2 regions of the Amycolatopsis sp. WQ 127309 genome follow, and region 1 is predicted to be linked to the other one. Evidence: riboswitches for the same ligand, from Rfam matches in the RefSeq annotation. Region 1 holds a riboswitch; the other holds the start of a gene.
The links. A riboswitch is a leader RNA that binds a small molecule or an ion and turns the genes downstream of it on or off. The one in region 1 is predicted to bind S-adenosylhomocysteine.
Positions count from the first base shown of each region.

Region 2: linked by a shared signal. The riboswitch ahead of metH (methionine synthase) and the one ahead of ahcY (adenosylhomocysteinase) in region 1 are both predicted to bind S-adenosylhomocysteine.

Region 1 covers NZ_CP095481.1:8,905,249-8,909,172, reverse strand. The annotation lists gene MUY22_RS39180 (hypothetical protein) at 82-237, opposite strand; gene ahcY (adenosylhomocysteinase) at 364-1,824, opposite strand; S-adenosyl-L-homocysteine riboswitch at 1,976-2,053, opposite strand; gene MUY22_RS39170 (GNAT family N-acetyltransferase) at 2,120-2,620, opposite strand; gene MUY22_RS39165 (hypothetical protein) at 2,599-3,324, opposite strand; gene MUY22_RS39160 (diiron oxygenase) at 3,383-3,924, opposite strand, start outside.
Region 2 covers NZ_CP095481.1:8,800,495-8,804,418, forward strand. The annotation lists gene metH (methionine synthase) at 1-2,509, opposite strand, end outside; S-adenosyl-L-homocysteine riboswitch at 2,524-2,602, opposite strand; gene MUY22_RS38745 (LLM class F420-dependent oxidoreductase) at 2,952-3,812, shown strand; gene MUY22_RS38750 (sugar porter family MFS transporter) at 3,869-3,924, opposite strand, start outside.

The DNA.
Region 1 (3,924 bases):
AGCGGCCCCGGACGGCCGAACGGCCCGGCGCGGTCAGCATCGCTGCTGACGCGCGCCAGGCCGTTGGCGGGGGTCATGGGATCAGTACCAGTGCGCGCGGCCGCCGATCTTGCGGCCCGTGCCACCGAGGATGGCCAGCGCCACGCCGGCCACGGCCAGCACGATGCCGATCGTGTACAGCACCGGAATACCGACAATGAACCCGATGACCAGCAAAATAACACCGAGGACGATCACTTGACACACTCCTTCGCACGAGACCCGGCCCGGCTCCGTGCCGTCCGGGCGGATGCGCTCTCGAGGAGAGAATGGCCAGTTTCCGGGTGTCCCAAACTGCGGCAAATGGAGCAACTCTGAGAAAGGTCAGTATCGGTAGTGGTCGAGCTTGTACGGGCCCTCCACATCCACGCCGATGTACTCGGCCTGAGCCTTGGTCAGCTGGGTCAGCCGCACCCCGAGGGCGTCCAGGTGCAGCCGGGCGACCTTCTCGTCGAGGTGCTTCGGCAGCCGGTAGACCTCGACGGGGTACTCGCCGGGCTTGGTGAACAGCTCGATCTGGGCGATCGCCTGGTTGGTGAAGGAGTTCGACATCACGAACGAGGGGTGCCCGGTCGCGTTGCCGAGGTTCATCAGGCGGCCCTCGGAGAGCACGATGATCGCGTGGCCGTCGGCGAAGGTCCACTCGTGCACCTGCGGCTTGATCTCGTTCTTGACGACGCCGGGCAGCTTCGCCAGGCCCGCCATGTCGATCTCGTTGTCGAAGTGCCCGACGTTCGCCACGATCGCGTTGTGCTTCATCCGGCTCATCTGCGCGGCGGAGATGATGCCGAAGTTGCCGGTGGTCGTGATGAAGATGTCGGCGGTCTCGATGACGTCGTCCAGCTCGACCACGTCGAGCCCGTCCATCGCCGCCTGCAGCGCGCAGATGGGGTCGATCTCGGTGACCGAGACCCGGGCGCCCTGGCCGCGCAGCGCCTCGACCGCGCCCTTGCCGACGTCGCCGTACCCGCAGACGAGGACGCGCTTGCCGCCGATCATCACGTCGGTGGCGCGGTTGATCCCGTCCACCAGCGAGTGCCGGATGCCGTACTTGTTGTCGAACTTGGACTTCGTCACGGAGTCGTTGACGTTCATCGCCGGGAAGAGCAGCTCGCCGTCCTTGGCGAGCTTGTAGAGCCGCTTGACGCCGTTGGTCGTCTCCTCGGTGACGCCGCGGATCTCCTTGGCGATCCGGGTGAACCGGTCGCCGTCCTTGGCTACGCTGGCGCGCAGCGTCTCCAGGACGATCCGGTACTCCTCGGGGTCCTCTTCGGACGGTTGCGGGACGGCGCCGGCCCCCTCGAACTCGACTCCCTTGTGGACGAGCATGGTGGCGTCACCGCCGTCGTCGAGGATCATGTTCGGCGCCTTGCCGCCGGCGAAGGCGAAGAGCTGGTCGGTGCACCACCAGTACTCCTCCAGCGACTCGCCCTTCCACGCGAACACGGCGGTGCCCGACGGCGCGTCGACCGTGCCCTCGGGGCCGACGACGACCGCGGCGGCCGCCTCGTCCTGCGTGGAGAAGATGTTGCAGGACACCCAGCGCACCTCGGCACCGAGGGCGACCAGGGTCTCGATCAGCACGGCGGTCTGCACGGTCATGTGCAGCGAGCCGGCGACGCGGGCGCCCTTCAGCGGCTGCGCGGCGGCGAACTCGCGGCGGATCGCCATCAGGCCGGGCATCTCGTGCTCGGCCAGCCGCAGCTGCGTCCGGCCGGCGTCGGCCAGCGCGAGGTCGGCGACGGCGAAGTCGAGTCCGTTGCGGCTCTGCAGTTTCTCGCTCATTCTTGCGTTCTCTCCGGAATCGGTGTGTTTCGACAAAAGGGCAGCACAAAATACGGCACGGCGAGTGCCGGGAGGCAGGGTGGCGTCGAGCTAGCCGCGGCCGCGCGGGGCCGGGTTTGCTTGCCGGGTATACAAAAAAGGCACCTCCCACAGTGGGAGGCGCCCTTGGGTCCGTGATCCCCGGGCCGAGCGTGGCGGAAGAAGATCCGTCGCAGCGCCTCTCGGCCCGGAAACGCGCCGAAGGCCGGCGCACGCGGTTTCCGTCGTCCAGGATGGCAAAGGCGCCGGGAACCTGTCAAGCGAGCGCGCAGGCCATGAGAAGGTCGTCGACGTACTCGCCGCCGAGCAGGAATTCGTCCTGGAGCACGCCTTCCACCGCGAACCCGCAGCTCGCGTAGAGCCGCCGGGCGCCGGTGTTGTGACCGAGCACGCGCAGGCTCAGCTTGCGCGCCCCGCGGCGGCGGGCCTCGGCGACGGCGGCGTCGACCAGGAGCCGGCCGATGCCGAGGCGGCGGCGGTCCGGGTCGACGGCGAGCCCGCCGATCACCAGCACGTGCCGGTGGGCGGCGATGCCGAACCCCTCGTCCAGCCGGACGTACCCGGCGACCACGCCGTCGTGCTCGGCCACCAGGACGTCTTCGGGCCGGGTGCCGTCGTCGAAGAACGGCGTGCCGGGCGGGGGAGCGGGCGCCGGGGAGGTCTCCGGGCTCCAGGTCCGCTCGTCGAGCTTCGCCAGCGCGCCGTCGTCGGCGGTGGTGGCCGCGCGGGTCTCGATCACCGGCTCAGCGCCGTCCACGCCTCTTGGACGATCGCGGCGAACCGCGCCGGGTCCTGCGCGTTGTGGGTGGTGGTGTTCTGCAGCTGGACGGTCAGGCCGCCGCCGGTGCGCTGGCAGTTCGTGACGACGGACTGCTCGGGGTCGACCGGCTGGCCCAGCGGGGTGGTGCCGTTGCGGACCAGGCACTGGACGGCGCCGATCCGCTTCAGCTCGGTCATGGGCACCGCCAGGCCGAGCGCGGCCGTGTCCTCGTACTGGACGAGCAGCTCGGGCGAGTCCGCGCGGACCGCGGCCACCTGGAACATGCTTTCCAGGCCCTCGTCGCTGTAGGACCGGAACACGGCGGCCGCGCCGTGGTAGGCCGCCGAGATCCGCGAGGCGTTCTCGCTCTCGGCCTTGTCGGACCGCTCGATCTGCGACTTCCCGGCTTCGCGGCCGTCGGCGATCTTCGTGACCGCGGCCTGTGTGGTCGTGAACCCGCCGAGGGTGTCCGGCAGCTTCAGCGGCTGGGCGCTCGGCCCGCCGAGCAGGCCGATCACCAGCCACGGCACGCCGACCACGACGGCACCCACCACGAAGCCGACCAAGGCCGTGAGGGCCGGTCGCGCGAACAGCGGACGACGCCGAGGTGCCTGAGGTGCGGCCGGCGGCATCGGCTGGTGCCACGGCTCCTGCGGCGCGGGTGGCTGCGGCTCGGGTCCGGGCGGGAACTCTGTGGTCACCCGGAGAATCCTGGCGGAACCGGGCGTCCGGCGTGAAGGGAATTCCGCGGACAGGGACTCAGATGAGATGCGCGCGCCGCCAGATGCCCTCGGAACGGCCGCCGATCAGCCCCGCGTCGCGCAGGAACGGCACGATCTTCTCCGCCATCCACCGGCGCGTCTCGTGGAAGTGCGGGTTCGCCAGCGCCGCGGCGCGCCCCTCGCGCGGGGCGATCCCGACGCTGCGGTAGATCCGCGGGTCGACCATGCTGTCGACGACGCCGAAGGCCACCAGCGCCGTCCGCAGCCGGTGGCGCTGCAGGCCCGCCTTCGACAGGTTCGGCGTCTCCCGCAGCACTTCCTCCTTGGCGAAGCGGACGTGCCGGGCCTCCTCGACGACGTGGATCCGGTTGACCGAGCGGATCAGCGGCTGGATGCCGTCGTCGTCCATCATCGAGCGCTGCAGCCGGTCGGTGGTCTCCTCGGCGACGAGCACGCTGGCGAACATCGACGGCCCGGCCGCGGTCGCGCCGAAGATCTTCGCCGCCCGGTGCACGGCCTTCGGCACGCCGTAGCGCGGCACGCCGAGCCGCTCGGCGGTGCGGGCGAACATCACCGAGT
Region 2 (3,924 bases), 100 kb from region 1:
CGCCGATCAGCAGCGGCATCTTCAGCCCCCGGCGCTGCATCTCCGTGGCGACGTTGACCATCTCGTCGAGCGACGGCGTGATCAGCCCGGACAGCCCGACCGCGTCGGCGCCCTCGGTGACCGCGATGTCGAGGATCTTCGCCGCCGGCACCATCACACCGAGGTCGATCACCTCGTAGTTGTTGCAGCCGAGCACGACGCCGACGATGTTCTTGCCGATGTCGTGGACGTCGCCCTTGACCGTGGCGAGCACGACCTTGCCCTGGCCGTTCGACACGGCCGCCTTGCCCGCCAGCCGGGCCGCTTCCTTCTCGGCCTCCATGAACGGCTCGAGGTAGGCGACCGAGCGCTTCATCACGCGCGCGCTCTTGACCACCTGCGGCAGGAACATCTTGCCCGCGCCGAACAGGTCGCCGACGATCTTCATGCCGTCCATCAACGGGCCCTCGATCACCTCGAGGGGCCGGGCCTTGAGCTGACGCGCCTCTTCGGTGTCGTCCTCGATGTAGTCGACGATGCCGTGCACGAGCGCGTGCGACAGCCGCTCTTCGACGGTGCCTTCGCGCCAGGACAGGTCGACGACGCGCTTGGTGCCGCTGCCCTTGACGTTCTCGGCGAAGCTCACCAGCCGGTCGGTGGCGTCCTCGCGGCGGTCGAACAGCACGTCCTCGACCAGTTCGAGCAGGTCGGGCGGGATGTCCTGGTAGACCGCGAGCTGGCCGGCGTTGACGATGCCCATGTCGAGGCCGACCTGGACGGCGTGAAACAGGAACGCCGAGTGCATCGCCTCGCGGACGATGTCGTTGCCGCGGAAGGAGAACGACAGGTTCGAGATGCCGCCGCTGATGTGGACGCCCGGGCAGCGCTCCTTGATCCGGGGCAGCGCGTCGATGAACGCCTTGGCGTAGCCGTTGTGCTCGCTGATGCCGGTGGCCACGGCCAGCACGTTCGGGTCGAAGATGATGTCCTCGCCCGCGAACCCGGCCTTCTGCGTCAGCAGGTCGTACGCGCGGCCGCAGATCGAGACCTTGCGGTCGGCGGTGTCGGCCTGGCCCTGCTCGTCGAAGGCCATCACGACGACGCCGGCGCCGTAGTTGCGGATGATCCGAGCTTGGGCGAGGAACGGCTCCTCGCCCTCCTTCAGGCTGATCGAGTTGACGACGCCCTTGCCCTGGATGCAGCGCAGGCCGGCTTCGAGCACGGTCCACTTCGAGCTGTCGACCATCACCGGGATGCGGGCGACCTCGGGCTCGGTGGCGATGAGGTTGAGGAACGTCGTCATCGCCTCCTCGCTGTCGAGCAGGTCGGCGTCCATGTTGACGTCCAGCAGGTTCGCCCCGCCGCGGACCTGCTCCAGCGCGACGTCGACGGCGGCCTGGTGGTCGTCGGACTCGATGAGCCGGCGGAACCGCTTGGAGCCGGTGACGTTGGTGCGCTCGCCGATCATCACGAACCCGGTGTCGGCGTTGATGCCGAACGGCTCGAGGCCGCTGAACCGGGTGAACGCGGGCGGCGCGGGGACCTCGCGCGGGGTGACGCCCTTCGCGGCGGCGGCGATCTTCTCGATGTGCGCCGGGCTGGTGCCGCAGCAGCCGCCGACCAGGTTGACCAGGCCGTCGCGGGCGAAGCCGCCGATCAGCCCGGCGGTCTCGTCCGGCGTCTGGTCGTACCCGCCGAACGCGTTCGGAAGCCCGGCGTTCGGGTGACAGGCGACGTAGGCGTCGGCGATCCGCGACAGTTCCTCGACGTGCGGGCGCATCTCTTCGGCACCCAGCGAGCAGTTGACGCCGACGACCAGCGGCTTCGCGTGCTCGACCGAGCTCCAGAACGCCTCGACCGTCTGCCCCGAGAGCGTCCGCCCGCTCAGGTCGACGATGGTGACCGAGATCCACAGCGGCAGCTCCGGCGCGACGTCGCGCGCGGCGGCGATGGCGGCCTTGCAGTTGAGCGTGTCGAAGATGGTCTCGATCATCAGCAGGTCGACGCCGCCTTCGACGAGACCGGCGATCTGCTCCGCGTAGGCGGCCTTGACCTGCTCGAACGTGACGGCGCGGTACGCCGGGTCGTCGACCTTCGGCGACAGGCTGAGGGTGACGTTGAGCGGGCCGATCGACCCGGCGACGAACCGGCCGCCGAACTCGTCGGCGGCCTGGCGGGCCAGCTGCGCGCCGCGCACGTTCATCTCGTGGACGTGGGCCTGCAGGCCGTAGTCCGCCTGGCCGATGCTGGTGGCCGTGAAGGTGTTGGTCGTGGTGATGTCCGCGCCGGCCGCGAGGTACTGGCGGTGCACGTCCAGGATGACGTCCGGCCGGGTGATGTTGAGCAGGTCCGGGTCGCCGGTGACGTCGTGGGTGTGGTCGCCGAAGCGGTCACCGGTGTAGTCGGCCGGGGTGAGCCCGGCGCCCTGCAGCATCGTGCCCCAAGCGCCGTCGAGAACCGCCACCCGCTGGCTGAGCAGCTCGCGCAGCCGCGCGGTGGCCTCGGATTCGTGCGGGGTGATCGGGTTCACCGGCAGCCTCCCTCAATCGGGAGGCGCCCTTGGGTGGTTGGTCCCGGCCGAGCGTGGCGGGCCCCCTGGCCCGTTGCAGCGCCTCTCGGCCTTCGATCCAGGGTACTGGAACCCCGGCCCGGCACACCATCCCGCCCCACGGGTCCGTCCACTGGCTGGGACGCCACCCACGCGCGTCCACAATGGATCGTCGGCTCCACTCGCCACCACCCCGTTCCGACCGGCCGTTCCCGGGCTCACCCACTATGACCCGGCGAACGTCGGCGCTCTGCTCCCCGTCTGCTTACCCGGGCGGCGTCCATCAACACTCGATCGACGCTCAATCCGGTCACGCACCGTGCGCACAGGTATACCGAACGCGAGATCTGCCGTCCCCGCCGGTCCCGCGATGCGGGACGAAGGCCGCTTGAAAACTGAAACACGTTCTAATACAGTCCCTCGCGTGGACTACGGAATCGTGCTGTTCACCAGCGACCGAGGCATCACCCCGGCGGCCGCGGCGCAGGCCGCGGAAGCCGCGGGGTTCGCCACCTTCTACGTGCCCGAGCACACGCACATCCCGGTGAAACGCGAGTCACCGCACCCGCGCACCGGGGACGCGTCCCTGCCCGACGACCGGTACAGCCGCACGCTCGACCCGTGGGTGGCCCTGGCGACGGCCGCGACGGTCACCGAGCGGATCCGCCTCTCGACGGCGGTGGCCCTGCCGGTCGAGAGCGACCCGATCACGCTCGCCAAGACGATCGCCAGCCTCGACCACCTCTCGGGCGGGCGCGTCACGCTCGGCACCGGGTTCGGCTGGAACGTCGACGAGCTGACCGACCACGGTGTGCCCGGCAACCGCCGCCGCAGCGCCCTGCGCGAGTACCTCGAGGCGATGAGTGCACTGTGGACGGAGGAAGAAGCTTCCTACGACGGGGAGTTCGTCTCGTTCGGCCCCAGCTGGGCGTGGCCGAAACCGGTCCAGGCGCACATCCCGGTCCTGCTCGGCGCGGGCCCGACGGAGAAGACGTTCCGCTGGATCGCCCGCCACGCGGACGGCTGGATCACCACACCGGCGGACACCGACCTCGACGGCCACGTCGCACTGCTGAAGGAGATCTGGCGCGACGAGGGCCGTTCCGGAGCACCGTCGATCCACGCGCTGGGCGAGCGCCCGGACCGACCGCGGCTGGCGCACCTGGACGCGCTCGGCGTCACCGAGGTGATCTTCGGCCTCCCGGACCGCTCCCCCGGCGAGGTCTCGGCCTGGATCGGCCGGCTGGCGGGAAAGCTCGGCCTCGCCACGGCCCCCGCTCTCTAGACGCGAAACGGCGGGGGTGCGGTCCTCCCGCACCCCCGCCGTTCACACCACCGAGATCAGCTCTTGACGGCCACGCCCTGGCGCGCTCGCAGGTCCAGCTCGATCTGCTCCA